2 regions of the Stenotrophomonas maltophilia genome follow, and region 1 is predicted to be linked to the other one. Evidence: riboswitches for the same ligand, from Rfam matches in the RefSeq annotation. Region 1 holds a riboswitch; the other holds the start of a gene.
The links. Region 1 has a riboswitch for thiamine pyrophosphate ahead of EZ304_RS19745 (TonB-dependent siderophore receptor). Riboswitches for the same ligand answer to the same signal wherever they lie in the genome.

Region 2: it holds a riboswitch for thiamine pyrophosphate, as region 1 does, so the genes downstream of both, thiC (phosphomethylpyrimidine synthase ThiC) here and EZ304_RS19745 (TonB-dependent siderophore receptor) in region 1, are expected to answer to the same signal.

What each region holds. Positions count from the first base shown of each region.
Region 1 covers NZ_CP037858.1:4,266,304-4,273,879, reverse strand. The annotation lists gene EZ304_RS19745 (TonB-dependent siderophore receptor) at 1-1,619, opposite strand, end outside; TPP riboswitch at 1,690-1,785, opposite strand; gene EZ304_RS19740 (phosphotransferase enzyme family protein) at 1,829-2,953, opposite strand; gene EZ304_RS19735 (glycine zipper 2TM domain-containing protein) at 3,082-3,489, opposite strand; gene EZ304_RS19730 (peptidoglycan-binding domain-containing protein) at 3,736-5,733, opposite strand; gene EZ304_RS19725 (hypothetical protein) at 5,845-6,615, opposite strand; gene EZ304_RS19720 (response regulator transcription factor) at 6,994-7,576, opposite strand, start outside.
Region 2 covers NZ_CP037858.1:1,639,355-1,646,930, forward strand. The annotation lists gene EZ304_RS07475 (ion channel) at 1-366, opposite strand, end outside; gene thiC (phosphomethylpyrimidine synthase ThiC) at 484-2,328, opposite strand; TPP riboswitch at 2,411-2,511, opposite strand; gene EZ304_RS07485 (BCCT family transporter) at 2,777-4,354, shown strand; gene ggt (gamma-glutamyltransferase) at 4,985-6,703, opposite strand; gene ilvC (ketol-acid reductoisomerase) at 7,412-7,576, shown strand, end outside.

The DNA of each region.
Region 1 (7,576 bases):
ACGTACTTCACGCCCACTTCCAGCTGCCGGGACTGCACCGATGGCAGGAAGGTATCGGCGTTGCTGGTCCAGAACGGCGCTTCCTGGCCCAGCGAAATGCCGCGCACGTAGCTGGCATAGGCGTTGAGCTGGTCGGTGGCCTTCCACACCACGGCGGTCTGCGGCAGGAAGCGCGACAGACGGCTGTGGCGCTGCGGGGTGCCGCGCTTGTCGTAGGCGCGCTCGTCCAGGCGCACGAAGCGGCCGCCGGCCAGCCACTGCCAGTCGTCACCGAAGCTCATCCGGTCCAGCGCGAAGAACGCGGTCTGGCGGCTGTCCAGGCGCCGTGCGGACGGCCCCGGCATCTTCGGCGACGGCACGAACACCTGCACCGGTGCGTCGTGGATGTTGCTGGTGCCGACGTACTCGTTGACGCTCGGGCGCTTGTCCACGGTGCGGCGGAAGTAGTCGGCACCGAGGGTCAGCTCATGGCCGACGTTGCCGGTCTCGAAGCGGCCACGCAGTTCGGCACGCGCCTGCTGGTTGCGGCGGGTGTCGTCCGGGCTGCGGTAGTCGTAGACGTCGTAGTCGCCATTGGGCGCGAAGTAGTTGCCCGGCACGCTGCCATCGGCGCACTGCGTGGCGTAGTAGCAGCCATAGGCGAAGGCGACGTTGTCATCGATCACCGACCGGCTGTGGCCCACCGACACGCGCGACTGCCAGGCGTCGTTGAAATCATAGGTGTGCAGGGCGGTGATGTTGGTGCTGGCGATATCCACCGGGCGCTGCCACGGCTGGTAGCCGAGCAGGTGCTCGCGGTCGACGCCGCGCGGCAGGTCGCGCGCGCCCAGCAGCTGGTAACCCGACACCGAACGCTGCGAGCTGGTCTGGTAGTTGGCATCCACTTCCAGCTTGCCGCGCTCGCCGATCAGCCAGTCGGCGGCCAACGAGTAGAAATTGCGGCGGCCATCGGCGTGCTCGACATAGGAGTTGCTGGAATCCCACGCGGCATTCAGGCGCAGGCCGAAACGCGGGGTGATCCAGTGGCCGACATCGACGGCGACGTAGCGCGAGCCTTCCGAATCGGTGCCGAGCGTGGCAGTGCGTACCTCGGCCGGGCGCTTGCCGATGTAGTTGATGATGCCGCCCGGTGCCATCACGCCTGCGGCCAGGCCGGCTTCGCCCTTGAGGATTTCCACCGACTGCACATTCTCCAGCGCCAGGCGCTGTTCGCCGGCGATGGACAGGCCGTTGAAGCGGTAGCCGGTGGCGGCGTCCAGGGCGAAGCCACGGATGGCGATGTTCTGGTAGTAGCCCACCGGCGCGTAGGCATCGCCCAGTGAGGCATCGTTGCTGGCCAGCTCGGACAGCGAACGCACCTGGCGGCGGTCGAGGTAGTCACGCTCGAGCACGTTCACCGAGGCCGGCATGTCCTTCCAGGAACCACCACCGAAGGCATTCACGCGCGAGGTATCGGCCTTCGGTTTGCCGGCCTGCACGCGCACTGCTGCCAGTTCGGTCGGCGAGCGTTCGGCGCTGGTGGCAGCCGCATCGGGGGACGCTTCGGCGTCGCTGGCGTGCAGCGGCAGCGCGGCGCAGAGGGCGAGGGAGAGCAGGGTGGGGCGCAGGCAGCGGTTCATTCGGTTCGTCTTCGGACAACAAGGGAGACGAAGCGACGGCGCGCAGGTGCACCGGCCCATGATGGGGGTGTGGCTGCGGCTCAAAGCTCCCTACGCCGGTGCAAACCGGATCAGGTTCCAAGGGACTCTCTCAGCCTGGCAGATCCAGGCACCCCCGCTTCAGGTGACCATTTCACTACAAATGGTACGGATTTGCGAGCCGGTGCCCTTCAGGCTGCCGCGTGCAGCGCCTGCAGCAGTGCCTGTCCCGGCGCGCTGTGGAACCATGCCGGATGCCCCAGCATGAAGGGCTGCCACGCTACGTCGGCATTGGCGGTCGAGCCGGTGACGCCCTCGAAGTACTCCACTTCGGACAGTGCGAAGTCGAAATGGACCATCGGCAGCAGGTCGGCCAGCAGGCGCACGCGTGCCGCCGACAGCGGCAGCACCTGGCGATAGCCGTCGAGCAGGGCCAGCGCGATATCGATGCGCACCGCTTCCATGCCGTGCTCCAGTTCCAGCCACGCCACCGCGTTGCGCTCGATCGCCGTGGCGAGGTCGAACAGCGCGCTGGTGGGTGAGGCCAGGCCGAAATCCAGCACGGTACTGATCTGCCCATCGCGCCACAGCAGGTTGGAGACATGCCAGTCGTTGTGCGCCCACAACCGTGGCTCGTCGCGCAGGCGCTGGGCCAGGCCGGCATGCCACGGCAGCACGTCGCGCCGCAGCTGCGCTTCCCATGGAATGCGCGCGAGATAGCGGGCCAGCCCGGGGCGCTCGTGCAGCCCTGCCTTGATGGCCGCGATCGGATCGTCGGCACGGATCAGATCGTCGCGCGCGACCAGCACATGGGTGCTGCGCTGGGGCGCGTGGTGGCTGGCCGCAGCACAGTGCAGCTGCGCGAGTGCACGCCCGGCCTCGCGGGCCTGCGCGACGTCGGTCAGCAGCGACCACGACACGGCATCGCGGTACAGGTCCTCGCCGACGCCGATCGCATGCAGCTCGAGGGTCCATTCGCCGTGTTCGACCGCAGTGCGGCCATCGGTCGCCGGCAGCACCTGCACCACCGGTACGCCCGCTGCGGCGAGATGGGCGATGAAGCGGTGCTCTTCTTCCAGGCAGGCCGCGCTGCGCACGCTGTGGTGATGGCGCTTGACGAACACCGCGCCGTCCACGCCGTCGACGATGGCGGCGGCCGACAGCGGTCGCGGGCTGTGCCAGCGGGGATGGCTGTGCTCGTCCAGCTGCGGGTAACGCGCACTCAGCCACGCAATGTCCGCCGCGCTGATCGGCGGCCAGTCGGCAGCGACCTCGTCGTTGTTGAGGCCCTGCACGCGGTGGGAGGAAGAAGTCATGCCGCAGCCCCAGTGGGGAAAGTCACATCCAAGGCTGCGCATTCAACGCCATGCGCGCGGCCAACGCAAACGGGCGGGTCATCGACCCGCCCGTGCCTGCATCAGCTGCGATGATGCCGTCGCGCCGCTTACCAGCCGCGATGGCGGCCGCGGTCGTTGTAGTAGCGGTTGTCGTAGTAGCGCTGGCGCTGCCAGCGACGGTCGTCGCCACGGTCGTAGTAGCCGCTGCGGTAATAGCCACGATCGTAGCGGCGGTCGTAGCGGTTGTCGTAGTAACGGTTGTCGTAATAGCGACGGTCGCGGCGGTCGGACGTGGTCAGGTTGCCGATCGCGCCGCCGGCCACGGCACCGCCGACAGTGGCAGCGGGATCACCGTTGGAGAGCAGGTTGCCGGCCACGCCACCGACCACGGCGCCGACCAGGGTGCGCTTGTCCTTCCTCGACATCGCGCTGGCATCGCTGACCACGGCAACACCGGCCACCAGTGCCAGGGCCATCGCCAGACCACGGAAGCTGAGTGTGGAAGTACTGAGCATGTTCGTTCTCCTGTGAGGTGCATGCCACGCTGGGCAGGGAGGGCGCGGGCGCCCCGGCTGCCGTGGAGACCACGCTGACGTTCCAACATTGCCGGAACATTGCCTGGCCCACCGTGCGGCTTGCGCATTCATCTAGCGGCAGGCGGCATGAAGCAAGGCTGAAAGCGGCCGCTGCCGCTCAGCTGGCAGAAAGGGAAAGGGCCGCGCATGGCGCGGCCCTTCCCTGGTCTGCAAGGCGCCGCGGGCTCAGACGCCCATGGCCTTCTGTGCCTGCCGGGCCTGCTCCTGCTGGGCGTCCTGCTGCTGATGCAGCACGTTCGGCGCGCCCTGCACGGCACCGCTGCTGAGCGCCAGGCTCTGCTCGCTGGCTGCACGGGTCTCCACCGCCACGCGGCTGGCGGCGGGGTCGCCGATCGTGCCCTGCACGGCAAACAGGCGCTCACCGTTCGGGCTCGGCACCACCGTGTCGATGCGCTGCAGGCCGGCGGCATGCGCCTCCTTGGTCAGGGCCGCGGCGGCGCTTTCCAGCGCGTGGCGATCCTTGAAGGTGCCTGCCGGCATCAGTTCCAGCCCCTTGCTTGCCTGGATGAAGAGCGGATTGCGCGGGTGCCGTTCGTCGTTCAGCAGCGGGCGCTCGCGGGCTTCCCTGATTGCCTCCAGCGTCTTGGCCCCGACAATGCCGTCGGCCACCAGGCCGTTGTCCTTCTGCAGCTGGCGCACCGCCGCGTCGGTGTTGCGGCCGAAGCGGCCATCCTCGATCAGCGGCTTGCCGTCGGCACCGACGTAGCCGAGGTGGCCCAGTTGCTCCTGCACTGTGCGCACGCCCTCGCTGTGCGCGCCCTGCTTGTACAGTTCGGCGTGCGGGGTGGCAGCGGCCTTGTGCTCGGCGGCCGGCTTGCCCTGGGTCTGCTCATGCGACTGGGTGCGGTTTTCCAGCAGGTCGCGCGCCTTGGACAGCGGGTCGGAGGCGTACAGCTTCCAGTTCGGGTGGTCCTTCACCTGCTTGAGGTAATCCTCGATGGGCATGGTGTGCACGCCCTTGCTGCCGGTGGACTGGCTGATCAGCAGCTTGTCGGTGTTGGGGTCGCGCACCACCATCACGATGTGGTCGATGCCGTTCCAATGCTCGTGGCGGGTCTTGGCCGTATCCAGGCCGATGATCATGCCTTCCTTCAGCGCATCGGGCTTCAGGATCGCGTCGCGGTCAAGCAGCACGCCGGACTGGTCGAATGCCTTGCGCACGATGCCACCGGAACCCAGGTTGCCCAGGTCGATGCGATCGGCCTTGCTGAAGACCGCATGCCCGGCCTTCTGGTTGATCTCATCCATGGTCCGGTTCTGCAGCGTGCCGACCCAACCGGAACAGTCGATGTAACCCTGTTCCACGTTCTTGCCGCTCTTGCCCGGCACATGCAGCGCGTGGCCCGGAATATTGATGGCGTATTTGACGTGGTCGTACTTCACGCCGGCCTCGTAGGCGGCCTGCAGTTCGATGCCCGGCTTCGGCGCGGCGGCGGCCGAAGCGGTCGCCGCCAGCGCGGCTGCACCGGCTGCCACGGCGGCGCTGGCCTGCACCGGCGCTGCCGGGGTCTGACCCTGGCTCTGGCCTGGGGCCACCGTCTGCGGGGCGATGTTCTTTTCCGGAATGCTGATCGCCGCGTACTTGTGGATGTAGTAGCTGGAGAAGGTGCGCGCCAGGTCGCCATCGTTCATGCCACGCATCTCGGCCAGAGTGTGGCCGGTGAGCGCTTTGGCATCGGAGCCGATCTGGTTGAGTACGTTGCGGCGCATGTTGATCTCTTCACCATGGCCGTTGCGGACCACGCCGAAGGTGCCGGTGGCGATCGCGGTCTGCACCGAACCATAGCCGGCGCTGCCCTGCTGGTGGGCCAGGTACAGGTCCAGGCCGGTCGGCGTACTGCCGCCGGACAGGTACGGGTGGCCGGTGCGTTCGTTGCGGCGTGCCATCGAGTCCAGGTTGTCCTGGTACATCTGTGCGGCCGCTTCGGTGTTGCGGGTCGGGTCGAACTCGTGGCCGGTCAGGTGATACTGGCGTGCGGAGCCGGGCACGAACTGGAACAGGCCCTTGGCGCCGGACGAGGTGTTGTGGGCGCGCTCGTTGAAGGTGCCGCCGGTCTCGATGTGCGCGAAGCGCATGAAGTCATCGACCGGAATGCCCTTGTGCCGGGCGACCTGCTCGACGATGTCCAGGACTTCCTTTCTGCTGTAGTCATGCTGTGCCATGACGTCTTCCTCGGGGTTGATGGAGCGGCGCGTGCCGCGAATCGCCAACCGGACTCATCCATGAGTCAAGAACATGTCGGTCAACAGGGAACCCGCGTGTGGCGGGTGCTATCAGGGCGCGATGTACTGCTGGGTCGCGCTGTCGAAGGTGTAGTGCACGGCATCGCTGGCAGCCAGCGCACGGGTCTTGCCCGGGGCGTCGATGGTGGTGCCCTTGAAGGTCACGGTCAGTCGCGGCAGGCCATTGCCGTCGGCAGCGAACGCCAGTTCGCCATCGCTGTCGGTGCAGGGCATCACGTTGCCCTCGTCGCAGGCGGCGCTGTTGTCCTCGCCGGTGCGCACCGAACCGACATAGCGCCAGACCTTGCTGTCCACGTCGTCTTCGCTGCGCTTGGGGTTGAACAGCAGCAGTGCATAGCCGGTGCTGCTGATGCCGCGGTCGAAGCTGCTGGTCGGCACCGCCAGCAGCAGGCGGCCGTCTGCGGTGCGATGTTCAAGCGGCTTGCGCCGGGTATCCACATCGTCGGCCTTGTCATAGGCGCCCAGTGCGCCGATGGTCCATTCCTGGCCACGGAACTTCCAGGGCTTGTTCGCATCGCTGCCGGCCAGCACGAAGGTGGCCTCGGCGAGATTGGCGCGGTCATCCGGGCCGGCCGGCGACTGCTCGCCCGGCTTGCCGTAGTGCTCGCGGGTATCCCAGGAGAAACCCGTGTAATACGTGGTGCCGTCGAGGGTGAAGGTGTGGCCGAACCAGAAGGTCGCCACACTGCCGTTCTGGACCTCGTAGGAGGTCGCGCCATCACCGTCCACCTGGTAGGTGAAATACATCACGGTCGGCGCGTCGGGCGGGGTGACGGCGGTGTCGGGAGGGGTGTTCTGCATCGGGGCAACATCCTGTCGGGGCGCATCGGCAGCCTGCACGGGGGCACCAGGCTGGGAGGACGAGGGGGCCGGATCGGCGGCGCTGCAGGCCGCAGCGGAAAGAGAGACGAGCAGGCACGCCGCGAATGCGCGCAGGGGCCGCAACGGCAGGGTCCAACGTAGCTCGGGGGGGTGATGCATGCGCCTCTCCATGGTCAGCGTTGCCGGGCCAGACGGCCGGCAGGAAACCGCACCCCATCCACCAGGGACGGGAGCGAGGACATGAGCCGGCCGATTCCTTCGACCTCGCATTGAAAACCCATGCCGGGTCATCTTGGCACAGAACGGCGGTCGGTCAAAGAGGGCGGTGACAGATGCCCTTGCAGTGTGATCTGGTTCTCAGATCTTGCCGTCGCGCAGGTAGTCGAACAGCTCGGCGTCGCCCTTCAGGCCCAGCTTGAGCATGGCGTCGCCCTTCTGCCGGCTGATGGTGCTGACGCTCTTGTGCAGCTGCAGCGAGATCTCCTTCACCGTCATGCCGGTGCCGAGCAGCCGCAGCACTTCCACCTCGCGTGGCGACAACGGCTTGCCGTCGCCCTCGCGCATGCGCCAGCTGCCCGCAGCCTCGACCCGCTCACGCAGGCTGCGGCTGATGTAGGGCTGGCCCCGGTAGACCGCCTGGATGGCCTGCGGCAGTTCGTCCATCGACGAGCTCTTGTCGACCAGACCGAGCACACCGCTGTCGAGCACCATGCGCAGGATCGCCAGGTTGTTGGAGACGCTGAGCATCAGCACCGGCAGGTCGGGGTAGCGGCGGCGGATCATGCCGATCATGGCGAAGCCGTCTGCCTGTGGGCTGCCCGGCATGGAATAGTCGGTCACCAGCAGGTCGCAGGGGTGGCTGCCGAGCAGGGCCATCAGCGCCTGCGCGCTGTCGGCTTCACCGACCACACGACCGACCCCGCTCGATTCGATGACGGCG
Region 2 (7,576 bases), 1.9 Mb from region 1:
GGTCACTCGATGGTCCTGCAGCATGTAGGCGATCAATGCCCCCGCCGTATAGAAGTACAGCAGGCTTTCCAGCAGCTGTGCCGTGGTCAGCAGCGCGCTGCGGTCCAGAAGCGCCCCAGCCAGCGAGAACACCACCGAGGGAATGGCCAGCAGCAATGCCAGCCAGGTTCCCAACGGGCTGCGCTGGACCACCCACAGCGCCAGGCCGAGCACCGCCATGCCGAACATGCCCAGCGCCGCCCGGCCAGCGGCGGTGTCATCCAGCGCGGGATACAGCAGGACCGCCAGCAGCTGGGCCCCCAGCAGCCATGCCGAGGGGTGGCGGCGGGCGATTGCCAGCCAGCGGGTGGTCAAGGCAACAGGCATGGCGTCCTTTCCGCTGGGCAGTGGCCGGAGCATAACGGGTCGCGCCGGGCCACGCCCGGCGGTTCTCCTGGACCGCGGCGCCGTCCAGGAGAACCGCCGGGCGCTACCGGTGCAGCATCATCCCTGGCGGTAGACCTCGGCACCGGCAGCACGGAACTCCTGCGACTTCTCCTTCATGCCGGCCTCTGCGTAGTCACGTACGTCCTGGGTGATCTTCATCGAACAGAAGTGCGGGCCGCACATCGAGCAGAAATGGGCCAGCTTGTGCGCGTCCTTCGGCAGCGTCTCGTCGTGGAATTCCTTGGCCTTCTCCGGATCCAGCCCGAGATGGAACTGGTCCTCCCAGCGGAACTCGAAGCGCGCCTTGCTCAGCGCGTTGTCGCGCACCTGCGCGCCCGGGTGCCCCTTGGCCAGGTCGGCCGCGTGCGCGGCAATGCGGTAAGCCATGATGCCGTCGCGCACGTCCTGGCGGTTGGGCAGTCCAAGGTGCTCCTTCGGCGTCACGTAGCAGAGCATGGCGGTACCGAACCAGCCGATCATCGCCGCACCGATCGCGCTGGTGATGTGGTCGTAGCCCGGCGCGATGTCGGTCGTCAGCGGACCCAGCGTGTAGAACGGCGCTTCGCCGCACTCGCGCAGCTGCTTGTCCATGTTCTCCTTGATCAGCTGCATCGGCACGTGGCCGGGGCCTTCGATCATGGTCTGCACGTCGTGCTTCCAGGCGATCTTCGTCAGTTCGCCCAGCGTCTCCAGCTCGCCGAACTGTGCCGCGTCGTTGGCATCGGCAATGCAGCCCGGGCGCAGGCCGTCGCCCAGCGAGAAGGTCACGTCATAGGCCTTCATGATTTCGCAGATCTCTTCGAAATGCGTGTAGAGGAAGTTCTCCTTGTGGTGCGCCAGGCACCACTTGGCCATGATCGAGCCACCGCGGCTGACGATGCCGGTAACGCGCCTGGCGGTGAGCGGCACGTAACGCAGCAGCACGCCGGCATGGATGGTGAAGTAGTCCACGCCCTGCTCGGCCTGCTCGATCAGCGTGTCGCGGAAGATTTCCCAGGTCAGTGCCTCGGCACGGCCATCGACCTTTTCCAGCGCCTGATAGATCGGCACGGTACCGATCGCCACCGGCGAGTTGCGGATGATCCATTCACGGGTTTCGTGGATGTGCTTGCCAGTGGACAGATCCATCACCGTGTCGCCGCCCCAGCGGATCGCCCACACCAGCTTCTCCACTTCCTCGGCGATGCCGGAAGACACGGCGCTGTTGCCGATGTTGGCGTTGATCTTGGTGAGGAAGTTACGGCCGATGATCATCGGCTCGCTTTCCGGATGGTTGATGTTGTTGGGCAGCACCGCACGACCACGGGCAATCTCGTCGCGCACGAACTCGGGGGTGATGATCTTCTGGATCGAAGCACCGAACGCTTCGCCCGGGTGCTGCTGCAGCAGTCCGGCATCGCGGATCGCGTCCAGGCGCTGATTCTCGCGGATGGCGACGAATTCCATTTCCGGCGTGATGATGCCGCGCCGCGCGTAGTGCATCTGGGTGACATTTGCACCAGTACGTGCGCGGCGTGGCAGGCTGCGTGCGGGGAAACGCACCGCATCGAGCTTCGGGTCATGTTCGCGGTCGCGGCCGAACGAAGAGCTGAGGCCGTCGAGCTGTTCGGTATCCCCCCGTTCTTCCACCCAGCCACGGCGCAGCGCCGGCAGGCCTGCGGAAAGATCGATATGCACGTCAGGATCGGTGTAGGGGCCGGACGTGTCATAGACCGTTACCGGCGCATTCTCCTCGCCGCCGAACAGCGTCGGCGTGCGGGTCAGCGCGATCTCGCGCATCGGTACCAGGAGATCCGGGCGCGAACCAGGCACATGGATCTTGCGCGAACCGGGAATCGGCCGGGTCACGGATTCAGAGAGTTGCTGGGCCTGTTGCTGCAGGGCGGAGAGCTGTGCGTTCATCGGGCATCGTCCAGGAAGGTCAGGGACGAAGCGGCGGCGCACTGCGCCCGCGCACGGACGGTCCTTGGGCGGAGTCCGGGCACGGCTGCACTGCAAAGCTTCCCTACGCCGGTATGAGCCGGATCAGGTTCCAAGGGACTGTCTCAACCGTGGCCACATGGCCCGGTACCCCCGCTTCTTGCTGCGCATTAGAGCATAGACCGCCCGCCTCCGGAGTTGCTCCCGGGGTCAGATCCGCTTTCCTGCGGAAAGCGGATCTGACCCCAATCGCTATTCGTTAACAGAACCGTGACATCGCGTTCAGTAACGTGCACGCGCATCGTGTCGTCGCGAACGATGCTTATCTCGCCGCCTTCGCGGCTCCTGCCCGGTCTGTGCTGCATGTCGCCGGCCCCTCGCAGCAAGCTCTGCTCGCTCCCCTCAATCCCTTGATCGGAGAAGCTCCTTCATGGTGTTTCGCGTTTCCATCGCACTGGTTCTGCTTCTGGTGCTGCTTGCCGGTGTTGCACCGGGCCCCTTCAATACGGTGGTGCAGTCGGTACTCGCCGATGTCGTCCGCAGTGTCGGCTGGCTCTATCTTCTGGTCGTGTTCCTGGCGCTGACTTTCCTGATGTACTTGGCATTCGGTCGCTTCGGCAACCTGCGCATCGGTGGTGAAGATGCCGAGCCGGAATTCTCCCGCGCCAGCTGGATGTCGATGCTGTTCGCTGCCGGCATGGGCATCGGCCTGGTGTTCTGGGGTGCGGCCGAACCGATCTCGCATTTCAGCAAGCCGCCCGAGGGCCTGGCGCCGCAAAGCATGGACGCCGCGCGCGCCTCGATGCGCTATGCGTTCTTCCACTGGGGCCTGCATCCGTGGGCGATCTATGCGCTGATCGGCCTGGCGATGGCCTGGTTCCAGTTCAACCGCAACGGGCGCGGCCTGGTCAGCGACATGCTGCAACCGATCATCGGCCGTCACCATCGCGGCTGGATCGGTCGGGTAGTCAACATCGCTGCCGTAGTTGCCACGGCGATTGGTGTCGCCACCACGCTCGGCTTCGGCACCATCCAGATCGCGGCAGGTATCGAACGCGTCTTCAGCGTGCAGGCCACCGTCGCGGTGCAGATGACCATCATTGCCGTCGCCTTCGTGCTGTACATGGCCTCCACCGCCAGTGGCGTGGAACGCGGGGTGAAATGGCTGTCCAACTTCAACCTGGCATTGGCTGCGTTGCTGGCAGCCATCCTGCTGGTGCTTGGGCCGACCGGCTTCATCTTCGATACGTTCACCACCACGCTGGGCTCCTACCTCAACCAGCTGGTGACGATGAGCCTGCGCATGTCGCCTTTTTCCGGTAGCACCTGGGTGGCGGACTGGACGATCTTCTACTGGGCCTGGTGGATCTCGTGGGCACCGTTCGTGGGATCGTTCATCGCGCGCATCTCGCGTGGCCGCAGCGTGCGCGAATTCGTGATCGGCGTAGTGCTCGCGCCGACGCTGCTGGGCTTCTTCTGGTTCGCGGTGTTCGGCGGCACCGCGCTATGGGCACAGATCTTCGGCCACGCCGATCTGGTGCAGGCGCTGGGCAATGGCTACGAGACGGTGCTGTTCACACTGTTCGACAGCATGCCGCTACCGCTGTTGCTGTCGTGCATCGCGCTGGTACTGCTGATGATCTTCTTCGTAACCTCGGCCGATTCGGCGGTACTGGTGCTGGCCAGCATGTCCACCGACGAGGCCGGCGACCCACCGCTGAAGCGCAAGCTGGCCTGGGGCATTGCGGTGGCGTTGATCGCAGCGGCGTTGCTGCTGGCCGGTGGACTGGACGCGCTGCAGGGCATGATCACGATCGCAGCATTGCCGTTCGCGTTGCTGATGGTGCTGGTGATGGTGTCGCTGTACCGGGTTCTGGACCAGGAGTACACGCGTGAGCGACGTCAGGCGCAGCGCCAGCGGCACATGATCGATGCGTGGATCGCGCGCGAGATGGCGGCGCAGGAGGAGACCCAGGCGGAGGCCGCACGCGCGCAGGATCGGGATTGAGGGTTGTTTTGCAGCCTGCGGCTGCACCGCTTTTTTCAAGCAACGGCAACAACAACTTCAAAAGCGGCTCTGGGTTGCTGCTGGTTTGGCGGGGCGGTGTGGGCTGGCAGGACACGCCGTAAACCCATTCCTGGGGGCTCGATGGCGCCATCCATGGCGCCAACGGTCCTGCCAGCCCACGCCGCCCCACCCCCGACAGTTTCCGTGTGACGGTGGGTTTTCCACGCTATGCGTGGATGAGGTGTATCGGAAAACAAGAAGGGGTCGGATCCGCTTTCCTTCGGAAAACGGATCTGACCCCAACCCACAGCGCGCGGCTGTTGCTGTTGCTGTTGTCTTTGCTTTTGATCTTCTTCTTTCTCTTCCTGCGGTGGCGGCCGCAGGAAACTGTCAGGGGCCGGGCGGGTGGGCTGGGGTGTCAGCCGCATGGGCCCGAGGCATGCCTCGGGCGGGTTGGGCGGGACGCCCAACCCCGGTCTTGCCGTGTGCGCAGGACAGCGCACACGAGCAAGCGGCTGCCAAGCCTGCAGGGACGGATTCACGGCGTCCCCCGACCAGCCCACCCGCCCGGCCAAGCCTCATATCACTGCCATCACCGCAGAGGGGGCTCAGCCCGATGGCCGGGAAACCTCAATACCCCGCCGCCTGCCCATCCTTGCGACTCTCCGAAGCACCGTAATAAACCCCGGTCTCAGGATCACGCATGATTGCCTGGTAGCCGCCATACGGGCCGTCGGCAAACACGATGCGATGCCCCTTGCGCATCAGCGCGCGCACCGTCTCGTACGGGAAGCCGGTTTCCAGATTCACTTCACCACCGTCGGTCATCGCCGTGGCCTGGCCGGTCGGTTCGGTTGAGCCTTCATGCTGGATGCGCGGTGCATCGCCGGCTTCCTGCAGGTTCATCCCGAAGTCCACCAGGTTCATCACGATCTGCGCGTGGCCCTGCGGCTGCATCGCGCCCCCCATCACGCCGAAGCTGGCATACGGCTTGCCGCCCTTGGTGATGAAGGCCGGAATGATGGTCTGGAACGGGCGCTTGCCCGGCGCGTAGCCGTTGGGATGGTTCTTCTGCAGCACGAACATCTCGCCACGATCCTGCAGGATGAAGCCCAGCCCCGGCGGCGCCATGCCACTGCCCATGCCGCGGTAGTTGGACTGGATCAGCGACACCATCATGCCGTCGGCGTCGGCCACGGTCATGTAGATCGTGTCGCCCTCCTCCAGCTGCTTGGGCGTGCCCGGCTGCACTTCCTTCAACGCCTTGTCCATCGAAATCAGCGCGCGACGCTGCGCCGCGTACTCCTTGGAGATCAGCTTCTGCACCGGTGCCGGCTGGAACGCCATGTCGGCGTAGAAGCGCGCACGGTCGGCGAAGGCCAGTTTCTTCGCTTCAACGAACAGGTGCACATGCTCCGGGGAGCCGAACGGGATCTTCGAGAAGTCGTAGCCTTCCAGCACGTTGAGGATCTGCAGCGCGGCAATGCCCTGGCTGTTCGGCGGCAGTTCCCACACGTCGTAGCCACGGTAGTTGCTGCTGACCGGCTCGACCCATTCACCGCGGTGGTCGGCCAGGTCCTGGTAACTCAGGTAGCCGCCGTTGGCCTTGAAGTAGTCGCCGATGGTGTGGGCGATCTCGCCCTTGTAGAAAGCATCACGGCCGCCGTCGGCGATCTTCTGCAGGGTGCTGGCCAGGTTCGGGTTCTTCCACATCTCGCCCTTGCGCGGGGCGTGGCCGTTGATCGTGAACTGCTCCTTGAAGCCCGGGTACTGCGACAGCTTCGGCACCGAGCGGTCCCAGTAGTAGGCGATCACTTCGGCCACCGGGTGGCCCTCGCGTGCGTAGCGGATGGCCGGCGCCAGATTGTCGGCCATCGGCTTGCGGCCGAAGCGATCATGCAGGGCGAACCAGCCATCGACCGCGCCTGGCACGGAGACCGGCAGCGGGCCGGTGGCTGGGATCTCCTTCAGGCCACGGCGCTGGAACTCGGCCAGGGTGAGCGATTTCGGCGAGCGGCCCGAGCCGTTGTAGCCATAGAGCTTCTGTGTCTTCGGGTCCCAGACGATGGCGAACAGGTCGCCGCCGATGCCGTTGCCAGTGGGCTCCATCAGACCGAGCGCGGCGTTGGCGGCAATGGCCGCGTCCACCGCCGAACCACCACTCTTCATCACGTCCAGCGCTACCTGGGTGGCCAGTGGCTGCGAGGTAGCGGCCATCGCATGTGGAGCGATCACCTCCGAACGGGTAGCGAAGGTATGGCCGGTGATACGGTCGGCGGCAAGGGACAGCGCGGGCACGGTGGCCAGCACGGCGGCGGCAAGCAGGGAACGGGCAAGGCGTCGGGACACGGTCGGGTTCCGATGGAAGGGTGGTTCCCCGATCTTCACCGCTGTGGCCTTCACGCGGTATCGGGCAGAGGTCATGGGCGCCTTGAGATCCCGGCGGGAGCGGGCGGGGGGCGGCTGTCGACAGATTCCTGCGAGCGCGGACACAACAGCCCCTCATTCCCGCGCAAAAGACCCACCGAAAAGACTGAATTCCGGTTCACCAAAACAATTTCAGCAGCAACCATCCTTGTGCCGCAAGCGATTGCGCTGGATGCAGCGGAAACCGATAAAAAATCCGTCGCCAGGGTTGACACCGCCGAAATGGCTGTGTTTCTCTCGATCACATGTTGCATCACAACACGCCACCGCGAACCCACATTGAAGCCGCCGACACCGGCGCCGCCTCGCTGCGTTCGATTCTTGTGCTCGTACTTATTACCCAACCAACAGGTGCGGGACGAGCCAGCGTGTAAGCAACAAACACACCGGAACTCATCAAAAACCCGCACCCGCCCCGGTGCGGGTTTTTTCATTTCAGGACCTGGTTTCAGACGCAACCACCATGCACACCGCCAACTTCAAAACCCGGACCCACACCACCACGACGCCTCGTGGCGGATGTTCGCGTGCGATGCATGGCACCTCCCCCACCGCTTTCCCCTGACCGGCCGGCACGTCACCTCGACGACCGGCCGTTCTTTTTTCTTCCCACCGCAAGGAACCTCCCCCATGAGCACCAACGACCTGCCCCAGACCAAGATCGCCGTCATCGGCTACGGCAGCCAGGGCCGCGCCCACGCACTGAACCTGCGCGAATCCGGCTTCGACGTGGTGGTAGGCCTGCGTCCGGGCGGCCCGACCGAGGTCAAGGCACAGGCCGACGGCTTCACCGTG